DNA from 3 places in the Rhodoferax sp. GW821-FHT10B06 genome. Region 2 is predicted to be linked to each of the others. Evidence: predicted binding sites of a transcription regulator. Region 2 holds the regulator's gene; each other region holds the start of a gene.
What was found. The regulator HrcA, encoded in region 2, represses chaperone genes, less so after heat shock. The targets are predictions, from matches to a motif close to TTAGCACTCNNNNNNNNNGAGTGCTAA.
Positions count from the first base shown of each region.

Region 1: a site for HrcA is predicted at 7,094-7,120, ahead of AC07O2_RS11845 (co-chaperone GroES). Genes of this name have one in related genera too.
Region 3: a site for HrcA is predicted at 7,114-7,140, ahead of rpoH (RNA polymerase sigma factor RpoH). Genes of this name have one in related genera too.

Region 1 is NZ_JBWKNO010000006.1:126,451-136,479, reverse strand. It holds gene AC07O2_RS11885 (outer membrane beta-barrel protein) at 1-151, shown strand, start outside; gene AC07O2_RS11880 (LysR family transcriptional regulator) at 144-1,067, opposite strand; gene AC07O2_RS11875 (SDR family NAD(P)-dependent oxidoreductase) at 1,171-1,941, shown strand; gene AC07O2_RS11870 (GlxA family transcriptional regulator) at 1,949-2,893, opposite strand; gene AC07O2_RS11865 (DJ-1/PfpI family protein) at 2,914-3,519, opposite strand; gene AC07O2_RS11860 (isochorismatase family protein) at 3,516-4,076, opposite strand; gene AC07O2_RS11855 (DNA-3-methyladenine glycosylase I) at 4,229-4,858, shown strand; gene groL (chaperonin GroEL) at 5,051-6,703, opposite strand; gene AC07O2_RS11845 (co-chaperone GroES) at 6,754-7,044, opposite strand; gene AC07O2_RS11840 (hypothetical protein) at 7,349-7,747, opposite strand; gene AC07O2_RS11835 (EAL domain-containing protein) at 7,732-8,628, opposite strand; gene AC07O2_RS11830 (response regulator) at 8,658-9,296, opposite strand; gene AC07O2_RS11825 (PAS domain-containing sensor histidine kinase) at 9,293-10,029, opposite strand, start outside.
Region 2 is NZ_JBWKNO010000004.1:50,972-61,000, reverse strand. It holds gene AC07O2_RS07670 (multidrug effflux MFS transporter) at 1-737, shown strand, start outside; gene galE (UDP-glucose 4-epimerase GalE) at 753-1,763, opposite strand; tRNA gene AC07O2_RS07660 (tRNA-Ile) at 1,791-1,867, opposite strand; gene hrcA (heat-inducible transcriptional repressor HrcA) at 1,900-2,904, opposite strand; gene AC07O2_RS07650 (NAD kinase) at 2,933-3,826, shown strand; gene recN (DNA repair protein RecN) at 3,830-5,479, shown strand; gene rapZ (RNase adapter RapZ) at 5,485-6,399, shown strand; gene mutY (A/G-specific adenine glycosylase) at 6,470-7,549, opposite strand; gene AC07O2_RS07630 (dynamin family protein) at 7,549-9,501, opposite strand; gene mutM (bifunctional DNA-formamidopyrimidine glycosylase/DNA-(apurinic or apyrimidinic site) lyase) at 9,572-10,029, opposite strand, start outside.
Region 3 is NZ_JBWKNO010000001.1:44,648-54,676, reverse strand. It holds gene AC07O2_RS00270 (cytochrome c oxidase assembly protein) at 1-514, shown strand, start outside; gene AC07O2_RS00265 (DUF2970 domain-containing protein) at 511-711, shown strand; gene AC07O2_RS00260 (cytochrome c oxidase subunit 3) at 760-1,641, shown strand; gene AC07O2_RS00255 (twin transmembrane helix small protein) at 1,703-1,933, opposite strand; gene AC07O2_RS00250 (SURF1 family protein) at 1,949-2,686, shown strand; gene AC07O2_RS00245 (SCO family protein) at 2,622-3,353, shown strand; gene AC07O2_RS00240 (COX15/CtaA family protein) at 3,354-4,532, shown strand; gene cyoE (heme o synthase) at 4,569-5,483, shown strand; gene AC07O2_RS00230 (SCO family protein) at 5,537-6,100, shown strand; gene rpoH (RNA polymerase sigma factor RpoH) at 6,149-7,084, opposite strand; gene AC07O2_RS00220 (HAD-IA family hydrolase) at 7,723-8,421, shown strand; gene AC07O2_RS00215 (M20 aminoacylase family protein) at 8,421-9,605, shown strand; gene AC07O2_RS00210 (NAD(P)/FAD-dependent oxidoreductase) at 9,684-10,029, opposite strand, start outside.

The DNA.
Region 1 (10,029 bases), on a different contig from region 2:
GGCCCTGGGCGCGGGCGCGGCCTATGCCATCACGCCGAATGTGGATGCCACGGCCGAGCTGGTGCATTACACCCATATGGGGGACGACACCAACACCGGCCGTACAGGCCTGAACCAGTTCAACCTGGGCCTGCGCTACCACTTTATGTGATGTCTGCCCGTGGTGGCTGGATGTGTGGTGTGATCACCTGCGCCAGCCAGTCCATCACGGTGCGTACGCGCTTGGACAGGTTGCGCCTATGGGCGTAAAGCAGCGTCAGCGGCATTGGGCGCGGCACGAAGTCGGGTAACACTTCCACCAGCGAGCCCCGGCTCAGCAGTGTCTTGAGGCCCGTGTCTGGCACCTGTATCAGCCCTAGGCCGGCCAGGCAGGCGGCGGTATAGGCTTCGGCATTGTTGACGGTCACGGCGCCGGCCATCGGCAGGTAGTGGTCCTGCGCACCGATGGCGTATTCAAAACCCAGGGGCTTGGTGCCCAGTGTGCTGGCGTAATGCACTAATTGGTGCCCGGCCAGGTCTTCCAGTGATTGCGGATGGCCATAGCGCTGCAGATAAGCCGGGCTGGCGCAGTTGCGCATGCGCATGGCGCCCAGTGGCCGGGCTACCAGGCTGGGGTCCAGCACGGGGCCACCCCGCAGCACGCAGTCAAAGCCTTCGCGCACCAGATCCACCCGGCGCTCGGTACTGCTCAGCTCCACCTCCAACAGAGGGTGGGCTTGTAGCAGCTCGGGCAGGCGGGGGATGACGATGTCGCGCGCCATGCCGGTAGCCATGTCCACCCGTACCCGCCCGCGCAGGGCCTGCACGCCAGGTTGCTGGAACATGGTCTGCAGGTCCTCCATGTCCGCCAGCAGGTCTTTGCTGCGCTCGTAGAAGGTTTGGCCGTCTTGCGTCAGCTGCACCCGGCGCGTGGTGCGGTGCAGCAGGCGTGTGCCCAACTGGTTCTCCAGCTGCTGCACCGCCGTGGAAACGCTGGCTTTGGGCAGGCCCAGGGCGTCTGCCGCCTGGGTAAAGCTGGCCAGTTCCGCCACCCGGGTGAAGATGTGCATGCGGTCTACAGGGTTCATTGTTCAATTATCGAGAACAAACAAATCATATTTTTGATATTTATCTGGGTTGAAGTGATCAATAGACTTGCACCCATCCTTAACCACTCTGAACGGACACAGCATGCCATCCTCTAGCAATACCCCTATCGCCATCGTTACCGGCGGCAGCCGTGGCCTGGGTAAAAACGCCGCACTGCACATCGCCCAAACCGGCAGCGATGTCATCCTGACCTACCGCAGCCAGGCTGCCGAAGCCGCTGCCGTAGTAACTGAAATCCAGGCCCTGGGCCGGCGCGCTGTCGCCCTGCAACTGGACGTGGGCGATAGCAGCAGCTTTGCCGCTTTTGCGGCGTCGGTGAAGCAGGTGTTGGCCGAGCAGTGGCAGCGCGAAAACTTCAACTTCCTGGTCAACAACGCCGGTGTGGGCATCCACGCCAGCCTGATGGAGACCACCGAGGCCCAGTTCGACACGCTGGTCAATATCCATCTCAAAGGCGTTTTCTTCCTGACGCAAAAGCTGCTGTCGCTGATGGCCGACGGTGGCCGCATCGTGAACATCTCGTCTGGCCTGGCCCGGTTCGCACTGCCCGGCTATGCCGCGTATGGCGCGATGAAGGGCGGCATTGAGGTGCTGACCCGCTACATGGCCAAGGAGCTGGGCCCGCGCGGCATCGCGGTGAATGTGGTGGCGCCGGGCGCTATCGAGACCGACTTCGGCGGCGGTGCGGTGCGTGACAACGCGCAGCTGAATGCCTTTGTGGCGTCACAAACCGCGCTGGGCCGCGTGGGCGTGCCAGATGACATCGGCGGTGTTATCGCCTCTTTGCTGACACCGGCTAACCGCTGGGTGAATGCGCAGCGTATCGAGGCCTCTGGCGGCATGTTCCTGTAAAGCGGCTTCAGGCCGGCCGCGCCTGCGAGGGGGCACCGCTCAGCCCCAGCTGGTGCCAAGCCCGGCGCAGCTGCGTGTCAGAACTGAAGCCCGCCAGCTCTGCTGCCTGGTTTACGCTGTGGCCGGACTGCAGCGCTGTTTGGGCCACCGCCAGACGGATGCGGCGCAGGTACTGCAGCGGCGCGATCTGCGTGTATTCCACGAACAGGCGCGTCAGATGCCGTGGCGAGGTATGGGCGATCTCGGCCATGCGCGGCACCGTCCAGCCGTGGCGCGGGTCCAGGCTCACAGCGTCTTGCACCCGGTGCAGGGCAGGGTGCATATGGTTGCGGTAGCTCAAGAAGGGCGATAGCTCGGGGTCGTGCGGCCCGCGCCGCAGCGCCACCACCATGGTCTGTGCCACCTGGGCGGCGATCGGCTCGCCGCAGGTATCGGCTATGCGCTGCAGCACCAGGTCGATGCCGGTGGTCACACCTGCGCTGCTGTACACCGGCGCATCTTCCACAAACACCCGGTTGGCCACCACCTCGCAGTGCGGCTCCACGCTGCGCAGCTCGTCCAGATGCTGGTGGTGCGTGGTCACGCGTCTACCGGCTAGCAGGCCCGCGTGGGCGGCCAGCAGGGTGCCGGCGCACACGGTGACCAGTTCCAACTGCTGCCGCTGCGGGCGCAGGCCGCGCAACCAGTGCAGCACAGTACGGGCCGGTGCGTTGTCCACGGCGATGGTGCTGCCAGGCAGGCCGACCAGCACTACCCAGCTGGGCGCGGGAAGTACGGATGGCAGTGGCTGCAGACCGGTCAGCAGGGCGCCGACGGAAGACACGTTGTCCGCCTCCGGCCCGACGAACTGCAAGGCAAAGCGCTCGGGCTGGCCCTGGGCCAGCAAGCACTGGTTGGTAATGCGCAGCGCCTCGGCCGGGCCGGCCCAGTCGAGTAGCAGGCTGTTCGGCATCAGCACGAACAGCACCTGGATTACGGCTGGGGCTGCCACGCGTAGTCCATTTGGCGGGCGGTGCGCACTGCCAGGTCATGGCTGGCCAGCTTGCCCACCAGGTGCAGGCACATGTCGATGCCAGCGCTGATGCCGGCCGATGTAATGGTGCGTCCGCAATCCACCCAACGCGGGCCGGTTTGCACGTCCAGCGCTGGGAACAGGCGCTGCAGATCGGCCACGTCTTCCCAATGCGTGGTGACTGGGCCGCTTTGGATGACGCCGCTCTGCGCCAGCAGAAAGGCGCCGGTGCAAACCGAGGCCACCGTGCTGGCCGTGCCTGCGGTGGCGGCGATCCAGTCAATCGTCGGCTTGCAGGCCATGGCCGCATCGATCACCCCGCCGGGGATGACTAGCAGGTCGGTTGCGGTACAGCTGGCGAAGGTGGCGTCGGGAATAATGCGTAATCCGGCTCTGGCGCAGACAGTATCTGCGCTGCGTGCTACGCATTGTGTAGCAAACAGCGGTCCGTCGTGGGGGTGGCTGCGGGCGTGGACCCGGCTGGCGGTGGTGAACACCTCGTAGGGGCCGGCGAAGTCCAGCGCCTCCACATTGTCGAACACCAGGATGGCAACATGGTGCGTCATGCTGCGGCTCCGGCCAGGGCTTGGTCTACCGTGCAGATGCGGGCGAAGCGATCGGTCAGCACGGCGGCGGTGCGGGCCTTGATGTCGGCGGCGGCCAGTACCGAGCCGTCCAGGTGCTGCATGTCCCAGGTCAAAGTGGCGTCCAGGCAGTAGTCCACCGTCCAGCCCAGGTCGGACGCATGGCGGGTGGTGGTTTCGCAGCATTGCTCGGTGCGGATGCCGCTGATGATCAGCTTGCCGATGCCGTTCTGTGTCAGCCAGACCTGCAGCCCGGTGTCGACCAGTGCGCTATGGCGGCTTTTGGTGAAAGTGGCGGCGGCTTCAAACGCGGCCAGCCCGGCGATCGGCTGGATGTGGCCAGACTCGACGGCGAAAGCGTTGTCGGCCGTTTGGGGGCCCGCCACATGGAAGATGCGCACGATGGGAATGCCACGGGTCAAGCAGCCGTCGATCAGGGCGTTCTGCTCTGCCAGGTAGCCGGGCAGGGTGGCTGGCGTAAAGTATGGGCGGTGCCGGAAGGATTCCTGGGCGTCGATCAGAATGAGACAGGTTTTCATGGGGAGCTTCTTTCAAACGGGTTGTTGTGTGCGTACTATTTTTGTGCGGCAGCGCATGGAAAGCCATTTGAAGTGCGACCAGTATCGATCATTTTGAGACATTACACCTGTGTGTCGTGCCTGGCTGCAGGACGGATGGTTCAAAATGCCGCATGGACTCTTTACCGACCTCTACCGACAGCCCGCAGCCCCAGCGCTGCTTCTGGTGCGACAGCTCCGAGATCTACCGCAACTACCATGACCGCGAATGGGGCTTCCCCGTGGGCAACGACACCCGGTTGTTTGAAAAGATCTGCCTGGAAGGCTTCCAGTCGGGCCTGAGCTGGCTGACGATTTTGCGCAAGCGCGAAAGCTTCCGCGCCGGTTTTGCCGGGTTTGACATCGCCACCGTGGCGCGTTTCGGCCCGAAGGATGTAGAGCGCCTGTTGGGCGACGCCGGCATCGTGCGCCACCGCGGCAAGATCGAGGCGGCCATCAACAACGCCCAGTGCGCCGAGAAGCTGCTGGAGAAAGAAGCTTCGCTGGCCAGCTACTTCTGGCGTTTCGAGCCCAGCGCTGCGTCACGCCCCAGCCGCCTGACAGTAGAGGCACTGCGTGCCATGGGCCAGTCACCCGAGTCGGTGGCGCTGTCTAAGGAGCTGAAGCGTCAGGGCTGGAAGTTCGTCGGCCCCACCACCGTCTACGCCTTCATGCAGGCCATGGGCCTGGTCAACGACCACCAGGAAGGCTGCCACGTGCGCCAGGCCGCACTGGATGCGCGCAAGGCTTTCAAGTTAGCCTAAGCTTTCCTGTCGCCCATGAAGAAAACCCCGCAGAGTTCGCACTCTGCGGGGTTTTTTTGGGTCTTTTCGACGTGTGTCGAATGGGACGGATTTCGTTGCGCAACGGGTCGTCCGCTAGGCGCCAAGTCGCAGACAGTGGCATCGCCACGGCAAGACTTGGTAACGACGCGGGCGGCCCGTTTCGCGGCGAAATTACATGCCCATGTCGCCCATGCCGCCCATTCCGCCCATGCCACCAGGCATGCCGCCGCCAGCACCAGCTTCGTCTTTTGGAGACTCAGCGATCATGGCTTCGGTCGTCAGCATCAGGGATGCGACAGAGGCTGCGTTTTGCAGAGCGGTACGGGTCACCTTCGTTGGGTCCAGGATACCCATTTCGATCATGTCGCCGTATTCGCCGTTAGCAGCGTTGTAGCCGAAGTTGCCCTTGCCGGCCAACACAGCTGCGACGACCACGGAGGCTTCTTCGCCAGCGTTGAACACGATTTCGCGCAGAGGCGCTTCGATGGCCTTCAACACCAGCTTGATGCCGGCGTCTTGGTCGGCGTTAGCGCCTTCGATCTTGCCAGCAGCTTGCTTGGCACGCAGCAGAGCCACGCCGCCGCCAGCCACAATGCCTTCTTCCACAGCAGCGCGGGTAGCGTGCAGGGCGTCTTCGACGCGGGCCTTCTTTTCCTTCATTTCGATTTCGGTGGTAGCGCCAACCTTGATCACGGCAACACCGCCAGCCAGCTTGGCCACGCGTTCTTGCAGCTTTTCACGGTCGTAGTCGCTGGTCGCTTCTTCGATTTGAACGCGCACTTGCTTGACGCGGGCTTCGATGTCGGCAGCTGCACCGGCGCCATCAATGATGGTGGTGTTTTCTTTGCCCACTTCGATGCGCTTGGCTTGGCCGAGGTCAGCCAGGGTGACCTTTTCCAGGGTCAGGCCGACTTCTTCAGCGATAACCTTGCCGCCAGTCAGGATGGCGATGTCTTCCAGCATGGCCTTGCGACGGTCGCCGAAGCCAGGAGCCTTCACAGCCACAACCTTCAGGATGCCACGGATGGTGTTGACCACCAGGGTCGCCAGTGCTTCGCCATCGACTTCTTCAGCGATGATCAGCAGAGGACGGCCAGACTTGGCAACTTGTTCCAGGGTTGGCAGCAGGTCACGGATGTTGCTGATCTTCTTGTCGAACAACAGAACAAACGGGTTGTCCAGCAAAGCGGCTTGCTTTTCTGGGTTGTTGATGAAGTAGGGCGACAGGTAGCCGCGGTCGAATTGCATGCCTTCAACCACGTCCAGTTCGTTGGCCAGGGACTTGCCGTCTTCCACGGTGATCACGCCTTCCTTGCCGACCTTGTCCATGGCGCTGGCGATGATGTCACCAATGCTGGAGTCAGAGTTGGCGGAAATGGAGCCGACTTGGGCGATTTCCTTGGAGGTGGTGGTGGGCTTGGAAGCCTTCTTCAGCTCTTCCACCAGGGCTGCCACAGCCTTGTCGATACCGCGCTTCAGGTCCATCGGGTTCATGCCGGCGGCCACGTACTTCATGCCTTCGCGGATGATGGCTTGTGCCAGCACGGTTGCGGTGGTGGTGCCGTCACCAGCCAGGTCGGAGGTCTTGGAAGCAACTTCCTTGACCATCTGCGCACCCATGTTTTGCAGCTTGTCTTTCAGTTCGATTTCCTTGGCCACGGACACACCGTCCTTGGTCACGGTAGGGGCGCCGAACGAGCGCTCCAGAACCACGTTACGGCCTTTAGGGCCCAGGGTCACCTTGACTGCGTTAGCCAGGATGTTCACGCCTTCAACCATGCGTGCGCGGGCTTCGCCGCCGAAAACTACGTCTTTTGCTGCCATGAGAATTTCTCCGGATTCAATTAATTAAGGGGACGGTGAAAGGCGAGAAATTACTTCTCGACGACTGCGAACAGGTCGTCTTCCTTCATCACCAGCAGTTCGTCGCCAGACACCTTGACGGTTTGGCCGCTGTACTTGCCGAACAGAACGCGGTCGCCGACCTTGACGGTCAGGGCGGAGATTTCACCCTTGTCGTTCTTCTTGCCTGGGCCTACAGCCAGCACTTCGCCTTGATCTGGCTTTTCAGCAGCAGAGTCAGGAATCACGATGCCGGAAGCGGTCTTGGTTTCGCTGTCAATACGCTTAACGATCACGCGATCGCCGAGGGGACGTAGGTTCATGGAATCTCCTAAAGATGAAATGTTGCAAAAAGGGGATGAAGCAAAAGTGTTAGCACTCATTGCCTTCGAGTGCTAATGATAAGGGCTTCTTGTGTCAATTCAAGGTCAGAGGCTGCAAATTTGGCAAATTGGTTGCGGATGGGCAGGGCGCAGCCTGTGGAATGAGTATCGGGGCGGGTGTCGGTTTCCGCCGCCCCCCTTGTTTCAGATTGAAAAACGTGCAATGAAATCACTCACGGTTACGACGCGACATCGTGCGTCCTTTGCCACGTGGCTTACACCGCCCAGTCTGACTCCGGCAGTTTCATGCCGCAGTCAGCAACTGCTCCACCATTGGTTGCAGTTCAGACCACGGCAAAGTCTCGCCGGGTGAGGACCCCGAAGAGCTTGCCTGCTTGGCCGCGGAGCTGCTAAATACGGCCAGCCTGGCATACGGAGAAGATCGACGTGCATGGTGCTTGAGTGCGCCCAACATGTCTACGGCCAGCATGGCATCAATGAGCACTATGTCCACCTGCTCGGTCAGCAGCGTGAATACCGCGTCGGTTGCACTCGACACGTCGAGGACGCGACTTGCGGGTGCCAGCGCAGCGCACCATTGACGAACCTGGTCCCGGTACAGCCCCGATTCGAATACGGTCAGGATGCATAGTGGATGCAGGTTCGGTGCATCACCGCGTGGCCTGTTCAGCCGGTTGTACACAACGCTCTTCCTTCCATTGAATCGCCTGATACCACCAGTTCGCCCCATGAACCGGAAAGATGTTCTTGGGCGGAGTTTCGGTGATGCGCCGGCCACCGGGTTTGATTTGGGTCAATACTTTTGGCAGCGTCTGACATCCTGTCTGACGTCCTGTTAGTAAGCCCAATCCAGGATAGACATCTGGCCAGTAGGCTGAACGTAACCTGAACTTCCATCGGGGGGATCAATAAAATGCCCTGAAGCTCGTTGCCTTCAAGAGCGCGTACTAAGCACTGCTGCTCTTCGGCTTCGATGTCTTCGGCAATGCAGCACAGATTCAGCCGGTACGCCACCTCCCCGATCAGCCGCGCGATCTTGCAGGTGCTTGGGTTCACGGCGATGCCGGAGACGAATCGGCGAGCAATCTTGAGGGTCGGGATCGAAAGGCACCGCAGGCAGACCAGCGAAGAATAGCCAGTGCTCAAAGGTAGGCTGGGTTTGCGAAACGCCCGCCGCAACGGTATGGCCATGCGGTCGATCAGCGGTGTCTCCATCAACTTGAATCCGATCAGATCGCATGAAACCTGATGCCGATCCATTGCCATGGCCAAATATCGCGTGCGACGGTCGTGGCAGAGCTTCAGCGATGAAAAATGGAGCGCGAGCACCATCCTTGTTGTCAATGAATCCCGCATCGCCTGTGGCGTGGCGCTGACCCAGCCCCAACTGAATTGCGCAGCTTCGTTGGCACTTGTCGTCTCCTCACATGCGTGCATGATTTTTCCTTGATCGAGATCCAGTACAACCCCTGTCGCGGCCAGCTGCTCTGGGGTCAGATCGAACTGTAGGAAAAACGAATGCGAACGTCTGTGGGGAGTTTTTGACCGATAGCGTACGGTCAAGTGCGACAGTTGCGTGGTCTCAACTGCCGCTAGGTGTCTGCGCCCATCAATTTGTGCCGCATCGCCAGCCGCACCAGGGCGGTGACGTTGGATACGCCAAGCTTGTTCATCAGCCGGCTTCGGTAGGTATCTACCGTCTTGGACGACAGGTGCAGTTCGCGGCCGATGACAGTGCTAGATTGTCCTTGCACCACCATCACCACTATTTGACGCTCGCGCGGTGACAGCGCTACGAACGGATCCTCGTCCTGGTTGCCCGTGAGGGCCTGCGCCACCAGATCGGCTACATCCTGCCCTAGATATCGCTTACCTTGCAGCACAACCTCGATGGCTCGCAGCACTTCGCTTGACGCTGCACCCTTGAGTACATAGCCAACCGCGCCCATGCGCAATGCCTCGGTCACATGCTGGGGCTGGGCCGACATGGTGAGCACCACGGTCTTCACATTGGCATTGCGCCGCTGCAGCTCCACCAGCACTTCGAAGCCCGAACGGCTGCCGAGGCTCAGATCAAGCAACAGCACCTGGGGCATTTGACGGAGGATTTCTGAAATGGCCACCGTGGGGTCGGCGGTTTCGCCGACCACCTCATGGCCGGCCACTTCCAATACGGCGCGCAGGCCCTCGCGCACCATCAAATGGTCGTCCACCAGATACAGCGTGCTCATGACGAAGGCTCCCATTCCAATCGAACGACCGTGCCATTGCCAGGGCCGGCGCCAAAGCCTGAGTTGATGGTGAACCTGGCGCCGATGGCCAGCGCACGTTCACGCATGCCCACCACGCCGAGATGGCCCGGCCGTGCGCCTTGTGCTTCCAGCGGCCAGCCGCGGCCGTCATCGATCACTTCCACGCGCATGTGCCGCTCGGCCCCGGTCAGCACCACCCGCACCAGGCTGGCCTGCGCATGCTGAATGGCGTTGGCCATGGCTTCGCGCACTACCATGAAGGCCGCGTATTCGATGTCGGCGGGCCAGCGCAGCGCGGAGATTTCTGGATCCACCTCCAGCAGCAGGTCCACCCCAACCGCGAGGCGATCGCGCGCCTGCAGCTCGTTGTCCAGCGCCGCGGCCAGGCCATCGTCGTCCAGCAGTGGCGGCCGCAGATCTACCAGCACTTGGCGTACTTCACGAATGGCCTGGTCGATGAGACCGCTGACACGCAGCGCCCCAGGCCCGGCCATGCTTACATCGGCCTGCCTGGCCGCGGCCGCATCGAAGCTCAGCCGGATGGCGGTGAGGGTCTGACCCAGTTGGTCGTGCAGGGCTTGCGCGAGTCTGCGGGTGGTGACCTTTTCCTGGTTCATGAGTTGCTGCGCCAGGTCTGAGAGCTCGGTCTGGTAGCGCAGCAGCGCGGCCTCGGCCCGGGCGCGCTGGGTCACGTCGCGCAGGATCGCCGTCA
Region 2 (10,029 bases):
TTGTGCACCTGGGTTGGCACAGCATCTTCTGGTTTCTGGCGGGCATTGGCTTGCTGCTGTGGATCTCCAACTTCCGCTATCTACCGGAAACGCTGGACCCTGCCCAGCGCCAACCCTTCAATGCGCGGCACCTACTGCAAGGCTACGGCGAGCTGTGCTCCAACCCGCGTTTTCTGTTGCTGGCGCTGGCCAGCGGCATTCCGTTCAACGGCATGTTTTTGTACGTGCTGTCCGCGCCGGCCTTCCTGGGGCAAATCCTGGCGCTACAGCCCACAGAGTTCTTCTGGTTTTTTGTGCTGACCATCAGCGGCATCATGACGGGCGCCTGGATCAGCGGACGCATGGCGGGCAAGGTGGCACCCAAGACACAAATCCGCCATGGCTTTGCCATCATGGTGCTGGTGTCTGTAGCCAACGTGGTCGCCAACTGGCTGTTCAAGGCCCATGTGGCTTGGGCCCTGATTCCGGTGGCGATCTTCGCCCTGGGCTGGGCCATGATGGTGCCAGCCGTCACCCTGCTGGTGCTGGACCTTTACCCCGCCCGGCGCGGCATGGCATCGTCCCTGCAGGCCTGCCTGGGCTCCATTGCCAACGGCCTGGTGGCAGGCATACTCGCGCCGCTGGTCATGCACTCTGCGCAAGCCCTGGCATTGGCATCGCTGACAATGATGAGCATTGGCCTGGTTGCCTGGGTGTGGCTACACCGGCGCTGGCCGGAAATCGGCCGCGCGGCCTGACGTGAAAAAGCAGCTTTAGGCCGCAAACCCACGCGGGTTGGCACTTTGCCAACGCCAGGCATCGGCGCACATGGCATCCAGTCCACGCTCGGCGCGCCAGCCCAACAGCTCCGCGGCAGCATGCGGTTCGGCATAGCAAGCCGCCACATCGCCCGGGCGACGAGCCGCCACTTGATAAGGCACAGGCTTGCCGCTAGCGCGCTCAAAGGCTTTCACCATGTCCAGCACGCTATAGCCGATGCCGGTGCCCAGATTCACCGTGAGGAAATCAGGCACAGACTGCAAACGCTCCAGCGCCTTCAGATGACCCACGGCCAGATCCACCACGTGGATGTAGTCACGTACACCGGTGCCATCGGGTGTGTCGTAATCGTTGCCCCAGACGTTCAAAAACTCACGCTGCCCCACAGCCACCTGGGCCACGAACGGCATCAGGTTGTTGGGAATGCCGCGAGGATCTTCACCAATCAGACCGCTGATATGCGCCCCCACCGGGTTGAAGTAACGCAAGATGCCAATGCGCCAAGACGTGTCGCTGCGGTGCAAGTCGCGCAGCAGATCTTCCACCATCAGCTTGCTGCGACCGTAAGGGTTGGTCGCGGAAAGAGGGTGGTCCTCGGTCAGCGGCAGACGCTGCGGATCGCCATATACCGTGGCTGAAGAGCTGAACACCAGCGTCTTCACGCCGCACTCGCCCATGGCCTCCAGCAGGCGCAAAGTACCCACCACATTGTTGTCGTAATAACGCAAGGGCTGCTGCACCGATTCGCCCACGGCCTTCAAACCCGCACAATGGATGACAGCAGTGGCGCCACTGCTGCGCAATGCAGCAAGCAGTGCCGCACGGTCCCGGATATCGCCCTCAATCACGTGAGGCTTCTTACCGGTGATGCGCTCCACGCGCGCCAGGGACTCGGGCTGGCTGTTGCAGAAGTTGTCGAATACCGTGACGTCTTGCCCTGCATTCAGCAGTTCAACGCAGGTATGCGTTCCGATATAACCAGCGCCACCCGTCACGAGAATCATGGGAACCTTTTCATGCAAAAGATGAAATGGTAGGGCGTGAGTGACTTGAACACTCGACCAAAGGATTATGAGTCCTCTGCTCTAACCAACTGAGCTAACGCCCCACACAACCCAGCATTCTAACTGGCGCCGGGGCCTATTTTTGGTGGCTGAGGGCGTTGCTGACCAGCTTGGACGTAATGTCCACAATTTGGATCATGCGGTCATAGGCCATGCGGGTGGGACCGATGACGCCCAAGGTGCCCACGATCTGGCCATCGACCTCATAGGGTGCACTGACGATGGACAGCTCTTCGAAGGGCACGACCTGGCTTTCACCACCGATATAAATACGAACGCCCTCCGCCCGGCTGGAGACATCCAACAGGCGCATCAGCTGGGTCTTTTGCTCGAACAGATCAAACGCCCGGCGCAGATGGCCCATGTCGCTGGAAAAGTCGCTGACGGACAGCAGGTTGCGCTCTCCGGAAATGACGACCTCGTCTTGCTCGCGCGCCAGAGCTTCGGAGCCGGCATTCACCGCCGCCTGCATCAGGCTGGCGATTTCGCCGCGCAAAGATTCAACCTCATTCTTCAAGCGTTCGCGCACCTGCTCGATGGACAAGCCGGCGTAATTGCCGTTCAGGTAATTGGCCGCCTCGACCAGTTGCGAGGACGAGTAATCGACCTCGGTGAAGATCACGCGGTTCTGCACATCGCCCTCGGGCGAAACGATGATGACCAGAAAGCGCCGCTCGGACAGGCGCAAAAATTCGATATGGCGAAACACCGAGGTACGCCGCGGTGCCATCACCACGCCAACAAACTGCGACAGGTTGGACAGCAGGTTGGCGGCGTTGACGATGACTTTTTGCGGCTGCTCGGCCACCAGCTTGGGCGGTGCCAGCGGGCCGGGCTGGGCGGTGAGCATGGTGTCCACAAACAGGCGGTAGCCACGCGCGGTGGGGATGCGGCCGGCCGAGGTGTGCGGGCTGACGATCAGACCCAGCTCTTCCAGGTCGGACATCACATTGCGGATGGTGGCAGGCGACAGGTCCAGGCCCGAGGCTTTGGACAGCGTGCGCGAGCCAATCGGCTGGCCATCGGCGATATAGCGCTCGACCAGCGCTTTCATTAACAACTTGGCACGGTCATCGAGCATGTCACCATTTTAATGATGTAATTTGTAGATGAAATCACAATTCCGCCACGTGGCGCTATTTGGGAAATATGCTGCACCGGGCACCCATGTCGCCAACGCCTCATCATGCAAGGTGCTGGAGGACATTGCACTTTTTTTAAGCAACCAGGGATGCTCCGTGGTGGTGGACCTGGACACGGTGGCCAACACCGGCCTGCAGGGCTATCCGGCACTGGATGTAGACGCGATTGGCAAGCAATGCGACCTGGGCCTGGTGGTCGGCGGCGACGGCACCATGCTCGGCATAGGCCGGCAGATGGCCCAGTACGGCGTGCCGTTGATCGGTATCAACCAGGGGCGCCTGGGCTTTATTACCGACATCCCGCTCAACAATTACCAGGCCACGCTGACGCCGATGCTGCTGGGCGCTTTCGAGGAAGACCACCGCAGCCTGATGCACGCCCGGGTCATGCGAGCGGGTGAATGCGTATTCAGCGCACTGGCCATGAACGACGTGGTGGTGAACCGTGGGGCCACCTCCGGCATGGTCGAGCTACGGGTAGAGGTGGACGGCCACCTGGTGTCCAACCAGCGGGCCGACGGCCTGATCATCGCCACGCCCACCGGCTCCACCGCCTATGCGCTGTCGGCCGGCGGGCCGCTGATGCACCCATCCATCCCCGGCTGGCTGATGGTGCCCATTGCCCCCCACACATTGACAAACAGGCCCATCGTGCTTGCAGATGCTGCGGAGGTAGCTATAGAACTCATAGCAGGCCGAGATGCCAGCGCGAACTTCGACATGCAGTCGCTGGCCACCCTGCAACACGGTGACCGCATCGTCGTGCGCCGCTCCGAGCACCGCGTGCGCTTTCTGCACCCCCAGGGCTGGAGCTACTTCGACACCCTGCGTAAAAAACTCCACTGGAACGAGGGCGCCTGAGCCATGGCATTGAAACGCATCACCCTGCGCGACTTCGTGATCGTGCGCGAGCTAGAACTGGACCTGCACACCGGCTTCAGCGTGCTCACAGGCGAAACCGGTGCGGGCAAATCCATATTGATAGACGCCCTACAACTGGCCCTGGGCAGCCGGGCCGACGCAGGCACCGTGCGCGAGGGCGCGACCCGGGCCGACATCAGTGCCGAATTCGACACCGCCCCCGCCACCACCGCCTGGCTGGAAGACGCCGGCTTTGACCTGGGCGACAGCCTGCTGCTGCGCCGTACCGTGGACACGCAGGGCAAGAGCCGTTCCTGGATCAACGGCAGCCCGGCCACTGCCACGCAGCTGCGTGAAATCGGCGACCTGCTGCTGGACATCCACGGCCAACACGCCTGGCAAAGCCTGACCCGGCCCGACACCGTGCGCGGCCTGCTGGATGCCTACGCGGGCTGCAATACCAGCGCCTTGCAAAGCTGCTGGACCCAGTGGCGCAGCGCCCAAAAAGCGCTGACCGACGCCCATGCCGCCCGCGATTCGCTGCAACAGGAGCAGGAGCGTCTGGCCTGGCAAATTGGGGAGGTCGGCAAGCTGGCGCCCGGCGCAGACGAATGGGACGGACTGAACGCCGAGCACACCCGGCTTTCGCACGCCCAGGCCCTGCTGGACGCGGTGCAGGCCGCCATCGATGCCCTCGAAGGTGAGGACTCCGGTGCACTGACCGGCCTGTCGCGCGCCTACACAGCGCTACATAATCAGGAGCACATTGCGCCCGAATATGCTGCGCTAGCAGAGGTTTTGGCCTCCAGCCTGGCGCAGGCCGAAGATGCCGCGCATTCGCTGCACGCCACACTGCGCAAGACCGAGCTGGACCCGGACCGCCTGTCCGAGCTGGACGAACGCATGGCGCAATGGGTATCGCTGGCGCGGCGCTACAAACGCACACCCCCTGAGCTGCCCGCCCTGCTGGACAGCTGGAAAACCGAGCTGGCCCGGCTCGATGCCGCCGCCGACACCGGCAAGCTGGAAGCCGCCGAGCGCCAGGCGCACAAGACCTATCTGGCCGAAGCCCAAACACTGACCAAGGCCCGCGCCCTCGCTGCCCCGAAGCTGGCCAAGGCCATCACCCTGGCCATGCAGGGCCTGGGCATGCAAGGCGGCCAGTTCCAGGTGGCACTGCAAAAAACCGAGCCCAGCGCCAGCGGCATGGAAGAGGTGCAGTTCCTGGTGGCCGGCCACGCCGGCAGCACGCCGCGCGCGGTGGGTAAGGTGGCCTCTGGCGGCGAGCTGTCGCGCATCGCGCTGGCCATTGCCGTCACCACCAGCGAGCTAGGCACGGCGCAAACATTGATTTTTGACGAGGTGGATTCCGGCGTGGGCGGCGCCGTGGCCGAGACCGTGGGCCGGCTGATGAAGCAGCTGGGCCGCGACCGCCAGGTGCTGGCCGTCACCCACCTGCCCCAGGTAGCGGCCTGTGCCGACCACCACCTGGTGGTGGCCAAGCAGCACGACGGCAAAAGCACGGTCAGCAGCGTGGCCTTGGTGCAGGGCGAGCAGCGCGTGGCCGAGGTTGCGCGCATGCTGGGCGGTGAAAAACTATCCGGCACCACCTTGGCACACGCCAAGGAAATGCTGGGCCCCACCTACTCCTAAGCGCCATGAAACTTGAAATCATCCTCATCACCGGCATGTCCGGCTCGGGCAAGTCGGTCGCCCTGCATGCGCTGGAAGACGCGGGCTACTACTGTGTGGACAATCTGCCACCCGAGCTGCTGCTGAGCTTTGCCAAGCTGGAGCAGACCCAGGGCGCACAGAAGGTGGCAATTGCCATGGACGTGCGCAGCGCCACCTCGCTGCCCCTGGTGCCGCAGTACCTGTCCACGCTACGCAAAAGCGGCGTCACGGTCAAATCATTGTTTCTGGACGCCACCACCGACACCCTGGTGCAGCGCTACTCCGAAACCCGGCGTAAGCACCCGCTATCGCGCTCAGACCAGGTAGACCAGCAGCACGCACTGGTGGAGGCCATCGAGCTGGAGCGCGAGCTGCTGTCCGACCTGCGCGACCTGGCCCATGTGATCGACTCCAGCATCATCCGCCCCTCGCAGCTGCAGAGCTACATCAAGTCCCTGGTGGCCGCGCCCGATGCACAGCTGACGCTGGTGTTCGAGTCCTTCGCCTTCAAGCGCGGCATTCCTGTGGACGCGGACTATGTGTTCGACGTGCGCATGCTACCCAACCCGCACTACGAGGCCGAACTGCGCCCGCTGACCGGGCGCGACGCGCCGGTGGCCGAGTTTCTGCACAAAAGCCGCGACGTGGCGCAAATGTTCACCCACATCGAGCAATTCCTTTCGCACTGGCTGGAGCGGCTGGCGCGCGACCACCGCAGCTACGTCACGGTGGCGGTGGGCTGCACCGGCGGGCAGCACCGCTCGGTCTATTTGGTGGAGCAATTGGCCGCGGCGTTCAACACCCGCTGGGTCACCCTGAAGCGACACCGCGAACTGGACGCGCGGGCCAGCGCCCGGGGGCCGTCCAGCGAACCTACGGCAGGCGCCACTATTTTTTAAATAAAAAGTGCCTCTAGCGCAGAAGATACCTGCGCTAACAGCTACACAATCAATAGCAAACTGATTTACATCAAGCTGCAGACAGCAGCTTGCGTATGGGTGCAGGCAAGCCGACCTCGGGCCAACGCGCAGCCTCTACCCAGTCGCCGTCCAGGCCTGGACGCGTGCCCGGCGGCAGCTGCAGCTGCACCGGGTGCAGGTACAGGTCTTTATGCGTCAGCACGTGCAGAAATACCGGCAGATCATCCAGCTGCGCCGCCCCGGTCATGTCGGCCAGCGCCTCGCGGCTGTCGAACACCGGCAGGCAGTACAGGCCGGCCCACACACCGGCATCCGGCCGGCGCTGCAGCCACACGCGGCCAGCCGCGTCCTGCGCCCACAGCAGCCACCAGGATTCGGTGCTGCGCTTGAGCTTGCGGGTTTTGACCGGATATTTCTCCGGCGCCCCCTCGCGCTGGGCGGTGCACACCGGCTGCACCGGACACAGCAGGCAGGTGGGCTGGCGCGGCATGCAAACTGTGGCGCCCAGGTCCATCAAGCCCTGGGTATAGCGCGGCATGGTGTGCAAACCGGCCTGGGCGGGCAGCAAGGCGGTGGCCCGGTCCCACAGCGCACGCTCATTAGCGGCCACGGCCAGGTCGGCATCGAAACCCAGCACCCTGGTCAGCACCCGCTTCACATTCGCATCCAGGATGGCGGCGCGCTCGCCATAGCAGAAAGAGGCAATCGCGGCCGCCGTCGAACGGCCTATGCCGGGAAGGGTTTGCAGCAGCTCCGCCGTCGGCGGAAAACGGCCGCCGTGCACTTCCATGACCTGCTGGGCGCAGCGGTGCAAATTGCGGGCGCGGCTGTAGTAGCCCAGGCCGCTCCACAAAGCCAGCACATCGTCCAGGCCAGCAGCGGCCAGGCTCTGCACATCCGGGAAGCGGAGCAGAAAGCGCGGGAAATACTCCAATACCGAGCTTACCTGGGTCTGCTGCAGCATGATTTCAGACAGCCAGACACGGTAAGGGTCCTGCGTGTTTTGCCAGGGCAGGCTGTTGCGGCCATGGCTTTGCTGCCAGTGGATCACCTGCGAAGCAAACGCGGTCGCCACCGCCTGGTGCGACGCAAACGGGGGAGCGGCCTCGCGTGCGGCCAAGGCCGCCATCATGCAGCCTCGGGCCGGGGCGGCAAATGCGCACTGGCGGTGGAAATAAAGTACGAGGTCAACAGCTGCAGGCGGGTGTCGAACTGGCCCAGCACCGCTTCCTGCGCCTCGATTTCGGCAACCCGCTCATCCAGGCCGCCGGCGGCTTCCTGGATGCGGTCTATGGCTTCTATGCGCCGCACAAAGCTTTTTTGCCGTTCTTTGAGCTGGTCGTCCAGCTGGGCGGCGGCAGATTTGCTCCACAGCTCCACATCGCCAAACGCCGACTCGAAAACCAAGCGCAGGCGCGCGGTCAATGCCCGCACCAGCCTCTCGACAAACTCGGGCTGGGCCAGCTTCATCACATTGCGCAGGCCCAGGTACTGAATATGACTGTTCTCGATCTGGTCCAGCTCGCCCTGGTAGTGCGGCACATCGGGCATGCCATACAGCTGCAAGGAGAAGCTGTATTCGGCATTCAGCTGGCGGAAGGTGCCTTCCAGCATCTGCTGCATCTCCTGCGTCAAGGCCTGGGCGCGGGCCAGGTTGTCACGCAGCCGGGTAAAGGTGGCGGTGTACACGCCCTTGGCGCCCAGCTTCAGGCCGGGCTGGCGCAGGGCCTGGGCCAGCAATGCCATTTCGGCCTTCACCGCGCGGCTGCCCAGCAACGCAAACACTTCACTCAGCAGGCGGTGCTGCACGGAGCGCACGGCCTGTATCTTGGTGCTGCCCATCTCGAAAGCGCGCTTTTCCTGCTCGATGCGGGAGCGCATGTTTTTCACCACCACCGTGTTCTTGCCGCCCAGACCCTGCAACTCCTGCTTTTGCTCGGCCAGGTCGCGGCGGCGGATGTGCAGCACACGACCTGTTTCCTTGCGTAAATCAGAAATGCCGCGCGATAACTCGTCGCGCAAGATGGCATGGCGCTGCCCCAGAATGCCTTCACTCAGCGCTGTCTCCAGCAGGGGCAGGCCGCTGGCCTCCAGCAGGGCCGCGTTGGCGCCGATCTTGGCCACCAGGCCCTTCTGGGCCGACACGGCCAATACGCGCTCCACCGCCACGCCCAGCAGCGCGGCCGACTCGGCACGCTGGCGGTCGATCTGTGTCTGTAGCTGTTCAGCTGAGCTCAGCGTATCCCATAAGGTGTCAACCTTGTTCAGCACGACCAGGCGCGCATGGCTGTTTTCGCCATCCAGGCCCAGGTGCTCGCGCCATACCGCCAGGTCGGACTTGGTCACGCCGGTGTCGGCCGCCAGCATGAAGACCACGGCATTGGCCTGGGGGATCAGGTTGACGGTCAGCTCGGGTTCGGCGCCAATCGCATTTAGCCCAGGTGTATCCAGAATCACCAGGCCTTGGGCCAGCAGCGGGTGCTCAACATTCACCACGGCATGCCGCCAGCGCGGCACTTCCACCTTGCCTTCGGCGTCGAGCACGGGGTTGTCCTCGGGCACTTCGTCATGCCAGAAGCCCAGGGCACGGGCCTCGGACTGGCTTACCCGGCGGACTTCGGTGACCTTTTCCAAAGCGTGGGCCAGATGCTCGGCGTTGTCCACGTCCAGCTCGAACTGGGTCCACTTATCAGGCGACTGGCGCCATTCGGCCAAGGACTGGGGCAGCAAGCGGGATTCGATGGGCAGCAGGCGCAAGCTGGGCGGCGTGCCGACATCGAAACGCAGCTCGGTCGGGCACATAGTGGTGCGGCCGGCGCTGGCGGGCATGATGCGCCGCCCGTAGCCAGCAAAAAACAGAGCGTTGATCAACTCCGACTTGCCGCGTGAAAACTCGGCCACAAAGGCCACCGTGACCTTGTCGCTGCGCATCTGCTCTTCCAGACGCTGCAGGCGGGCCTCAACCCCGGCGTCCATCAAGGCGTGCTCTTTCATCCAGGCTGAAAGCAGCTTCAAGCGCAGCACGAATTCGCGTCGCCAGGCCGCGTATTCGCCTAATTGTTGATTGATGGAGGTCACCACGGTGGGCTGTGCTTTACATAGGGCGTTAAAAAATCAATATAGCACCGCCTGGCACCGTAATTTGCGGGCACTAGCGCTTTTGGCATTGCGGACAGAAATAGGTAGACCGCTGGCCTTGCCGCAGGAGCTGTATTGTGCTGCCACAAGCCCGGCATGGCAGGCCCTGGCGGTCATAGACCATCGCCTCCAGCTGGAAATACCCGCTTTCACCGTGGGCATTGGAGAAGTCGCGCAAGGTGCTGCCGCCTTTCAGCACGGCGCGCGCCAGCACTGTGCGCACCGCCTCGTGCAGCCTGGCCACCCGCGCACGGCCTATGCTGGACGCTTTGGCCGTAGGGCGGATACCGGCCAAGAACAGCGCCTCGGAGGCATAGATATTGCCGACCCCCACCACCACCTCACCCGCCAGCAGTACCTGCTTGATGGCCGTCTTGCGCGCGTGCAGGCCCGCGTAAAACGCAGCCAGGGGGAAATCGTCGCCCAGCGGCTCCATACCCAGGTGCCCCAACAACTTGGTCGCAACCGGTG
Region 3 (10,029 bases), on a different contig from region 2:
TGAGATGACCGGCATCAATGTGCTGGCGTTGGCAGAGCGTCAGTTGCCGGGCGATGGCGGTGCAGGCAAGGCTATCAAGCTACCCGCCAATACCCAGGTGGATATGAGCCGGACCATCACGGTAGAGTTTGATGCGAACGCGCGTGGCCCCTGGGAGTTCAAACCCGCCACGCGATCGCTACAGGTGCACCCTGGCGAACTGACTACCGTGATGTACGAATTCCAGAACGTGCAGAACCGGCGTATGGCCGCACAAGCTATACCCAGCTATGCGCCCAGGCAGGCAGCGGCGCATTTCAACAAGCTGGAATGCTTTTGCTTCAATCAGTACACCCTGGATCCAGGCGAGAAGAAGCAATGGCCTGTGGCTTTTGTGATCGACCCGAAGCTGTCCAAGGATGTGAGCACGATCACCTTGTCATATACCTTTTTTGAAGTGGGTGGCAAGACCCCGCCAGCGCCTGTGTCCACGGTCGATGCAGGGAAGCATGTGGAAGCGGGGCGGGGCTCATGAGTGCACCGGCCAAGGCTTCGGTACTGCACACTATCAAGACGGTGGCCTGGTCGTTTCTGGGCATACGCAAGCGCAGCGGCTTTGAAGATGACCTGGCCAAGCTGAGTCCGCTGCAGGTGATTGCAGTAGGCTTGTTGGCCGTGCTGCTGTTCGTGGTGGGTTTGATGTTTTTTGTCAGTTGGGTGGTAGCGAAGTGATCTGCTTTGCTAAACGGTTAAGAAAATAAGTGAGACCAAGGAGCTGAAATGAGTTCAAGCGCGCATGCCGCAACACCGTACTACTTTGTGCCTGGTCCATCGCGCCACCCGGCGATGGCTGCGTTGGGCTTGTTTTTTGTGATCCTGGGCGCTGGCCAATGGGTGAACGATGCCGAATGGGGCAAGTACTCACTGGCCGTTGGCATGCTGTTCTGGTGGGGTGTGCTGTACCAGTGGTTCCGCGACGCCATCCGTGAAAGCGAAGGCGGGCTCTATGGGCACAAGATCGATCTGTCCTTCCGCTGGGCCATGAGCTGGTTCATCTTCTCGGAGGTGATGTTCTTCGGCGCCTTTTTCACCGCTTTGTGGTGGGCGCGTGCGCACTCCGTGCCGGTTTTGGGAAGTCTGGACAACGCCTTGCTGTGGCCGGACTTCAAGGCAGTGTGGCCCAGCTTGGCTGCGGGTGTCACGGCTTCGCCAGCGAACATCATTGAACCTTTCGAAACCATGACGCCGTTCTGGCTGCCGACCATTAACACCGGTCTGTTGCTGAGCTCGGGCGTGACGCTGACGATCGCCCACCATGCGCTGGTCAAAGGCCAGCGCGGCAAGACGATTGGTTTCATGTGGGCCACGGTGATTTTGGGTACGGTGTTCCTGTTCGTGCAGGGATATGAATACGCCCACGCCTACAGCGAGATGAATCTCAAGCTCAGTTCCGGCGTCTACGGCTCTACCTTCTTCATGCTGACCGGCTTCCACGGCTTCCACGTTTTTGTGGGCATGTTGATGCTGCTGTTTATCACGCTGCGTCTGATGAAGGGCCACTTCACGCCGCAAAAGCATTTCGGCTTTGAGGGTGCGGCTTGGTACTGGCACTTCGTGGACGTGGTCTGGCTGGGCCTGTATGTGATCGTCTACTGGATGTAATGGCGCTGCCCTCTACCATCCTTCAAAAAAGCGCCGATGGGCGCTTTTTTGTTGCTGCGCCTTATTTGCCGGCAGGGATGCCGGTGGGGTGCAAATATCCCAGCTTCCAACCCACCAGAATGCAGACGAACAGCAGTACCGAGAAGGCTATACGGAACGCTAGTGCCCGCGCCATGCGGTCGGCCTTTTTCGGGCTGTTTGGGTCGTCCTTGCCGCCTTTGAGCATGAAGTACAGGGCAGCGCCCAGGCTGGCGAAGATGGCCGCAAAAGCAACGAGGGCGAGGTAGGTCATGGAGAGCATTATCCCGTGAGCCCCAAGTTGCGTTTCTGTTTGCTGACCGCAGGGGCTTTGCTGGGCCTGGCCGCTACGCTGTCGCTGGGGCGCTGGCAATTGTCGCGTGCAGCCCAGAAGGAGGCCTTGTTTGCCGCCATCGAGTCTCAGAACCGGCTGCCGCCGGTCGCACAGGCCGAGTTGCTGGCCAGTCCGCAGGTTGATTCGCGGCTGCACCGCAATGTCCAGTTGCGTGGCCATTGGGTGGCGCAGCGCACGGTGTTTCTGGACAACCGCCAGATGCACGACCAGACTGGTTTTTATGTGGTGACGCCCTTGCAGTTGCTGGACAGCCAGGCCGTGATCCTGGTGCAGCGGGGCTGGGTGCCACGCAATTTCCTGGACCGCACGGCCTTGCCCCGCATCGATACGCCCGGGGGCTTGGTAGATGTGCAAGGGCGTATGGCCCCGCCACCGTCCAAGCTTTACGCCTTCCAGGCGGTAGAGTCGGGACCCATCCGGCAAAATCTCGACTTGGCAGCTTTCACTGCGGAGACCGGCCTGCCCCTGATGGCGGCGTCTGTATTCCAAACCGGGCCGCCCGCACCGCTGCTGCAACGTGACTGGCCCAAGGCCAATACCGGTGTTGAAAAGCACTATGGCTATGCATTCCAATGGTTTGGGCTGGCTGCCCTGATCGCAATCCTATATGTCTGGTTCCAAATTGTCCGACGCTTCATCCCTAAGCACTCCCGCCGCCGTGAGCCCGTCTGAAGACCACTTGCTGGGCATGACGGTGCACTCCATGCCTACGCCCCAGGAGGCGGTGGATGGCGCCAGTCGGCGCACGGTGCTTGGTCGCTGGAAGATGCTGGCCGTGCTGTTGACTTGTGCTGCACCGGTGGTTGCCTCGTATTTCACCTATTACGTGATCCGCCCCGAGGGTCGGCGCAATTTTGGCGAGCTGATCGACCCGCAGCGCCCGCTGCCCGATCAGCCGGTACAAGCGCTGGACGGTACGCCTGGCAATCTGCGAGCGCTCAAGGGCCAGTGGCTGCTGCTCAGCGTAGGCAGTGGCGCATGCGATGCGCTGTGTGAGAAACACCTGTATTTGCAGCGCCAGCTGCGCGAGACCCAGGGCAAGGAAAAAGACCGCGTGGACTGGGTCTGGCTAGTGACAGACGACGCCCCCGTGCCCGAGCGCCTGTTGCCCGCCTTGAAAGGTGCCACCGTGCTGCGCCTGCCCGAGTCACAGCTATCGCAGTGGTTATCACCTGCCCAGGGCCATCTGCTGGCCGATCACCTGTACCTGGTTGATCCCCTGGGCAACTGGATGATGCGCTTCCCTGCCAGCCTGGACCTGGCCGGTGCGGCGAACGCCAAGCGGGACCTGGAGCGCCTGTTGCGCGCCTCGGCAGCCTGGGACCAACCGGGCCGTTAAATGGACACGCCTGCCTTGTACGACCTGTCGCCCGCCATCCGCGTCATGCTGGTGGGCTTGCTGATCGCCGTCGTGCCCCTGGTGTGGGTGCGACTGCGCAACCCCCAGGCATCGACCATGGGGCGTTTGCAGGCCCTGACGGTGTTGACCCTGTTTCTGACTTTTGATCTGGTGCTGTTCGGTGCCTTCACCCGTTTGACCGACTCCGGTCTGGGCTGCCCCGACTGGCCGGGCTGCTATGGCAATGCCAGCCCACTGGGTGCCGTGGCCCAAATCACCCATGCCCAGACTGCTATGCCCAGCGGACCCGTGACCCATGGCAAGGCCTGGGTGGAGATGGTGCACCGTTATCTGGCGACTTCGGTCGGCGTGTTGATTTTGACGCTGACCATTGCCAGCTGGTGGCAGCGCCGGCGAGGCCTGATCCTGCCCGTCAGCCCCTGGTGGCCCACGCTGACCTTGGTGTGGGTGTGCGTGCAGGGCGCATTCGGTGCCTTGACCGTCACCATGAAGCTGTTCCCGGCCATCGTCACCTTGCATTTGATCGGCGGCCTGGTGCTGCTGGTGTTGCTGTGCGTGCAGGCCGTGGCCTACGCCCAGCGCGAGCGGGCGCCAGCGCCGGCCTGGCCGGGACCGCGTTGGATTCTTTGGCTGGTGTTTGCGCTACTGGCCTGCCAGGTGGCTTTGGGCGGCTGGGCCAGCACCAACTATGCGGTGCTGGCCTGCGATACTTTCCCCCTGTGCCAAAACAGCTGGTGGCCAGAGATGGACTTCCAGCAGGCCTTCCAGATCTGGCGTCCCCTGGGGCGTTTGCAGGATGGCACCTACCTGGGATTTCCGGCGCTGACGGCCATCCACTACACCCACCGGCTGATGGCTTATCTTGTGCTGCTGGCGCTGGCCTGGCTGGCCTGGCTGGCTTGGCGCTTGCACCGTAATCCGGCCACCCAGCGCCAGGCGCGTTGGCTGGGTGGGCTGACCCTGTTGCAGTTTGCGACGGGCTTGAGCAATGTGGTGCTGGGCTGGCCTATGCTGGCTGCCGTGGGCCATACCGGGGGCGCGGCCGCGCTGGTGGTCGTGCTGACCTGGATCGTTTGCAGCCGCCGTAGTGCATTGGCCGCAGAGCCCCGTGTTTCCTTTGCCTTCAGCGAGCCGGCGGCGCAGCGCCCCGTTCGCTGATGGCGTGTATTTTTTGTCTGGACCGAGATTGTTTGCATGCGTGTTGCTGAACCTACCGCCCCTCCCATGACTGCCGCGCCGCCCTCGCGCCTGCGCCAGTTCTATTCGCTGACCAAGCCGCGCGTGGTCCAGTTGATCGTGTTTTGTGCACTGATTGGCATGGTGCTGGCTGTGCCCGGCGCGCCTACATGGGCCGAAGTCCGGCTGGGCCTGGTGGCCTGCCTGGGTATCTGGCTGGTGGCTGGCGCCGCTGCCGCCTTCAATTGCCTGGTAGAGAAGGGCATAGACGCCAAGATGAAGCGCACCTCCTGGCGGCCGACGGCGCGGCAGGAGCTGCAGGACTGGCAAACCCTGCTGTTTTCGGCCCTGTTGTGTGTGGCTGGCTCGGTGCTGTTGTATGTGTGGGTGAATGCCCTGACCATGTGGCTGACCTTTGCCACCTTTGTGGGTTATGCCGTGGTCTATACCGTCATTCTGAAGCCGCTGACGCCGCAGAACATCGTCATTGGCGGAGCCTCGGGCGCCATGCCGCCGGTGCTCGGCTGGGCCGCCATGACCGGCAATGTCGGGCCTGAAGCCTTGATCCTGTTCCTGATCATCTTCCTGTGGACGCCGCCGCACTTCTGGGCGCTGGCGTTGTACCGGGTGGAGGACTACCGCAAGTCCGGCCTGCCTATGCTGCCCGTGACCCATGGCAACGAGTTCACCCGCCTGCAGGTGCTGCTGTACACCCTGGTGCTGTTCGCGGCCTGCCTGATGCCCTTCATCTACGGTATGAGTTCCTGGCTGTACCTGGCAACCGCCGTCGTGCTGAGCATTGGCTTCTGCGCCTATGGTTTTGCACTGTGGCGCAATTACTCGGACGCCCTGGCGCGCAAGACCTTCCGTTTTTCTCTGATCCACCTGAGCGCGCTGTTTGCTGCGTTGCTGCTAGACCACTACCTGATTTGAGCCTTATGCATAAACGTGATGCTATTAAAAGAGTAGCTGTTGGCGCAGTAACTATGTGCGCTAGCGGTCTTTTTGTTGCCTGTTCTGAAACCAAGGCCGATTTTGCCTCGGTGGATGTTACCGGGGCGGACTATGCCAAGGACTTCCAGCTGAGCGACCACAACGGCCAGCGCCGCAGCCTGAAGGACTTCAAAGGCAAGCTGGTGGTGGTGTTCTTTGGCTACACCCAGTGTCCGGACGTTTGCCCCACCTCCATGGCCGAGTTGGCAGAGATCAAGAAATCCTTGGGCGCCGATGGCGACCGCCTGCAAGGCATTTTCATCACCGTGGACCCGCAGCGCGACACACCGGCTCTGCTGAAGGCCTATATGGCTAATTTTGACCCCAGCTTCCTGGCGCTGGTGCCCACGCCCGAGCAGTTGGCCGCCGTGGCCAAGGACTTCAAGGTCTACTACAAGAAGGTGGATGGCAGCACGCCTACCAGCTACACCATGGACCATTCCGCTGGCAGCTACGTGTACGACACCCAGGGCCGGCTGCGCCTGTATGCGCGCTACGGCGGTGGCGTGGCGCCGCTGCTGGGCGACCTGAAGATACTGCTCAAGCAGGCTGCATAAAAAAAGGGACCGTCTAGGTCCCTTTTTGTTTGGCGGCGAATGCAGCACTTAGGCGTATTCGGTCAGCGCCTTTTTCATCTTCTTCATGGCCGCAGATTCGATTTGGCGAATCCGTTCGGCACTCACGCCGTAGTCGGCCGCCAACTCGTGCAGCGTCATCCCGCCAGAGCCGTCGTCCTGTACCTTGAGCCAGCGCTCTTCCACGATGCGGCGGCTGCGTTCGTCCAGGCCGTCCAGCGCGCTGCGCACGCCATCGCTGGCCAGGGTGTCGCGCTGGTGGGCTTCGATCTGAGCGGTGGGTTCGTGCACTGTGTCGGCCAGGTAGGCGATGGGGCCGTAGCTGTCTTCGCCATCGTCGCTTGGGCCTGGGTCCAGCATCACGTCGCCACCGGACAGGCGGGTTTCCATCTCGATCACGTCCTCGCGCTTCACATTTAGCTGGCTGGCCATGGACTCGATTTCCGACTCGCTCAAAGTGTCGCGGTGGGTGTCACCGTCGATCGCGTCGGACTTGAAGCCCTGCTTCATCGAGCGCAGGTTGAAGAACAGCTTGCGCTGTGCCTTGGTGGTCGCCATTTTGACCATGCGGCAGTTCTTCAGGATGTATTCGTGCATCTCCGCCTTGATCCAGTGCAGCGCGTAGCTCACCAGGCGTACGCCTTGGTCAGGGTCGAAACGCTTCACGGCTTTCATCAGGCCAACGTTGCCTTCCTGGATCAGGTCGCCATGCGGCAGGCCATAGCCCAGGTATTGGCGTGCGACGGACACCACCAAGCGCAGGTGCGACAGCACCAGCTTACCGGCGGCGTCCACGTCGTTATCGTTCTTGAGTTGGCGTGCGTATTGCTGCTCCTGCTCCAGGGTGAGCATGGGCATGCGGTTCACCGCGGAGATATATGCGTCCAGGTTACCCAGCGGGGGCACCAGGGCCCAGGGGTTCGGGGCCGCCAATGCGGTGGACATGGTTCCAGTTTGAAGGTTCATACCAGATTCCCTTTCTCTAGGGCTGAATATTAGCACTCTATTAAAGAGAGTGCTAAAGCCGGGGATTTCCTCTTTGGCGCTAGGGTATTCCCTTGGTCGAAGCTAGGAGCTTTGACCTAGTAAAGCCTGTAGCGATTGTCGATTCTTGGCAAACGTGGAACTCTGGGTATCTTGAAAACCTGTGTAACCTATTGAAAGTTATGGGAAATTTCTAAAAACCTGCTCAAGTGAAGGTTCTGATTACCAGATGGGAGCGCTCCAGCTGGTTTTCAAGCGCTTAGGGTGCAAAACGACTTATGGGCGGGCGTTAACATCCTCGGCTATGAAATTTCTGAACACATTCATGCTTGCGGTAGGCTGGTTTTTTGTCGTTTTCGCAGTTCTTTGCGCCCTTGGACTGGGCTCAATCCATATGCACCTGGGTCCACTGGACTTCAAGCTGCCCTTTCATTGGCGCTGATCCAGGGGGGCGGGTGTTTGGATAGAGCGCAGGCTTCGATCGCTCAGTAGAACATGCTGCTGCCGAGGCGACAACAGAATCCTGTGCCAAGGCAGTGGCCTGGTTTGCTCTCGCAATGAATGCGTTGCCGCCTATGCTTTAGCTATACGACATACACCGTCTTAGCTGGAGCCTTAACTTGTCTCTTCAACACTTCAAAGTCCTCACGTTCGACGTTGTCGGCACTCTGATCGATTTCGAGCGCGGCATGCTCGACTATTTGCATACCGCCGTACCAGGCACCCAGGTGTCCGACGACGACTTTCTCAGTGCCTACCGCAAGGCCCGCAAGAGCGAAGACGTCACCTGGTACCCCGACGATCTGGTGCGCGTATGGCACGTGATTGCGCCACCGCTGGGCCTGCCTGACAGCCATGTACTGGCACAAGGCTTCCGTGATTCCGTGGCCCAATGGCCGGCGTTTCCTGACTCCGTCGAGGCATTGAAACGTTTGGGCAAGCGCTTCAAGCTTGTCACCATGACCAATGCGCAGACCTGGGCGTTGAAGCACTTCGCCAAGACGCTTGACCAACCCTTTGACTTGGAACTGAGCTGCGACGACGCGCTCTGCGAGAAGCCCGATGCCCGTTACTTTGCTTATGCACGGGGTCGCTTTGAAGGGGCCTGGGGTTACAAGCAGGCAGACAATCTGCACGTTGCGCAAAGCCAGTACCACGACATTGGTATCTCCAAGCAGCTGGGCATTACCACCTGCTGGATCGAGCGGCGCCATGGGCAGGCGGGCTCGGGCGGCACCATCGAATCGGCCTTGACCCAGCCCGACTACCACTTCCACACTTTGAAAGAGTTGGCCGACGCGGTTGAGGCTGGGCGCTGATGCCGACAGCCCTGAGGGATATCGCGGCACCGGTGGCCGACTTGTTGCCGGACCTGGTGGCCTTGCGCCAGGACCTGCACGCCAACCCCGAACTGGCGTTTGCTGAGCGGCGTACCGCCGGCATCGTCGCGCAGTCCTTGCGCCTGCTCGGTTTGGACGTGCATGAGGGACTGGGCGGTACCGGTGTGGTCGGCAGCCTGCGCTGCGGCAGCAGTACCCGCAGCGTTGGCCTGCGCGCCGATATGGACGCGTTACCCATGGTGGAGCTCGGGCACAGCCCCTACGCCAGTCGTATCCCCGGCGCCCACCACGGCTGCGGCCATGATGGCCACACCAGCATGTTGATCGGTGCTGCCCGGCAACTGGCGCGCACCCGCGCTTTCGATGGCACGGTGCATTTTATTTTCCAGCCGGCCGAAGAAGGCAAGGGCGGCGCCCGCGCCATGATTGAAGACGGTCTCTTTGACCGCTTTCCCTGCGACAGCGTATACGCGCTGCACAACTGGCCCGACCTGCCGCTGGGCCAGGCGCAGACCCGACCCGGCCCCATCATGGCCGCAGCCGACCGCTTCGACATCGTGCTGCGCGGCCGCGGCGGCCATGCGGCCCAGCCCCAGCACACGCCGGACGCTATCCTCGCGGCGAGCCAGTTGGTTACCCAGCTCAACACCATCGTCTCGCGCCGCATCGACCCCGGCGAATCGGCCGTGCTGTCGATCACGCGCATCGAGGGCGGTCACAGCCACAACGTGCTGCCGGCCGAGGTAGCCATCACTGGCACGGTGCGCAGTTTCGACCCCGCCACGCAAGACCGCATCGAAGCCGCGCTGCGCGCCTGTGTAGAGGGCGTGGCCCTGGCCAATGGTGTGCAGGCCGAGCTGAACTACCTGCGCTACTACCCCGCTACCATCAATACCGCGGCCGAAGCCGCACTGGCGCTCGACGCGGCCACGGCGATAGGCTTGCAGGCAGCCGAGGCGCCGCGCGCCGCCTTCACCTCGGAAGACTTTGCCTTCATGTTGCAGCGCAACCCCGGCGCCTACCTGTGGCTGGGCCAGGGCCGCGCCGATCCCGGGCCCGACGGCGAGCGTGCACTGCACCACCCCTGCTACGACTTCAACGACGACGCGCTGCCCCTTGGCGTGTGCTGGTTCTGCGAGGTGGCGGCGCGTGCGTTGGCGTGAGGTGGGCAGTCGAAACTTTTGAATGAAATCGGCTTCCCGCGCATATTTCATGTGCGCAAGGTGCTATGTTTTTGATAGTTATGCTGCTTGCCGCGCCTGCTGCAGCGCTGCGAATCGCCCGATGGCATAGGGCGCCAGCGGAATCGAGGTACTGCCCGTGGTCATTAGTTCGGCCATGGTCTCGCCCACGCCGGGGCTGATGGCAAAGCCCTCGCCATTGAAGCCGAAGGCGTAGTGCAGGCCGGGCACCTTGGCGCTAGGCCCCATCACGGGTTGCCAGTCGACGGTGTAGCCCTCGATGCCGCTCCATACGCGGATCAACTGCACCTGGGCGAAGGCGGGCACGAAGCGGCGCAGTTCGCGCAGCTGGCGCAGCACGTTGTCGGGCTTCACATAGGCGCGGACCAGGTCGGCATGGGCTGGC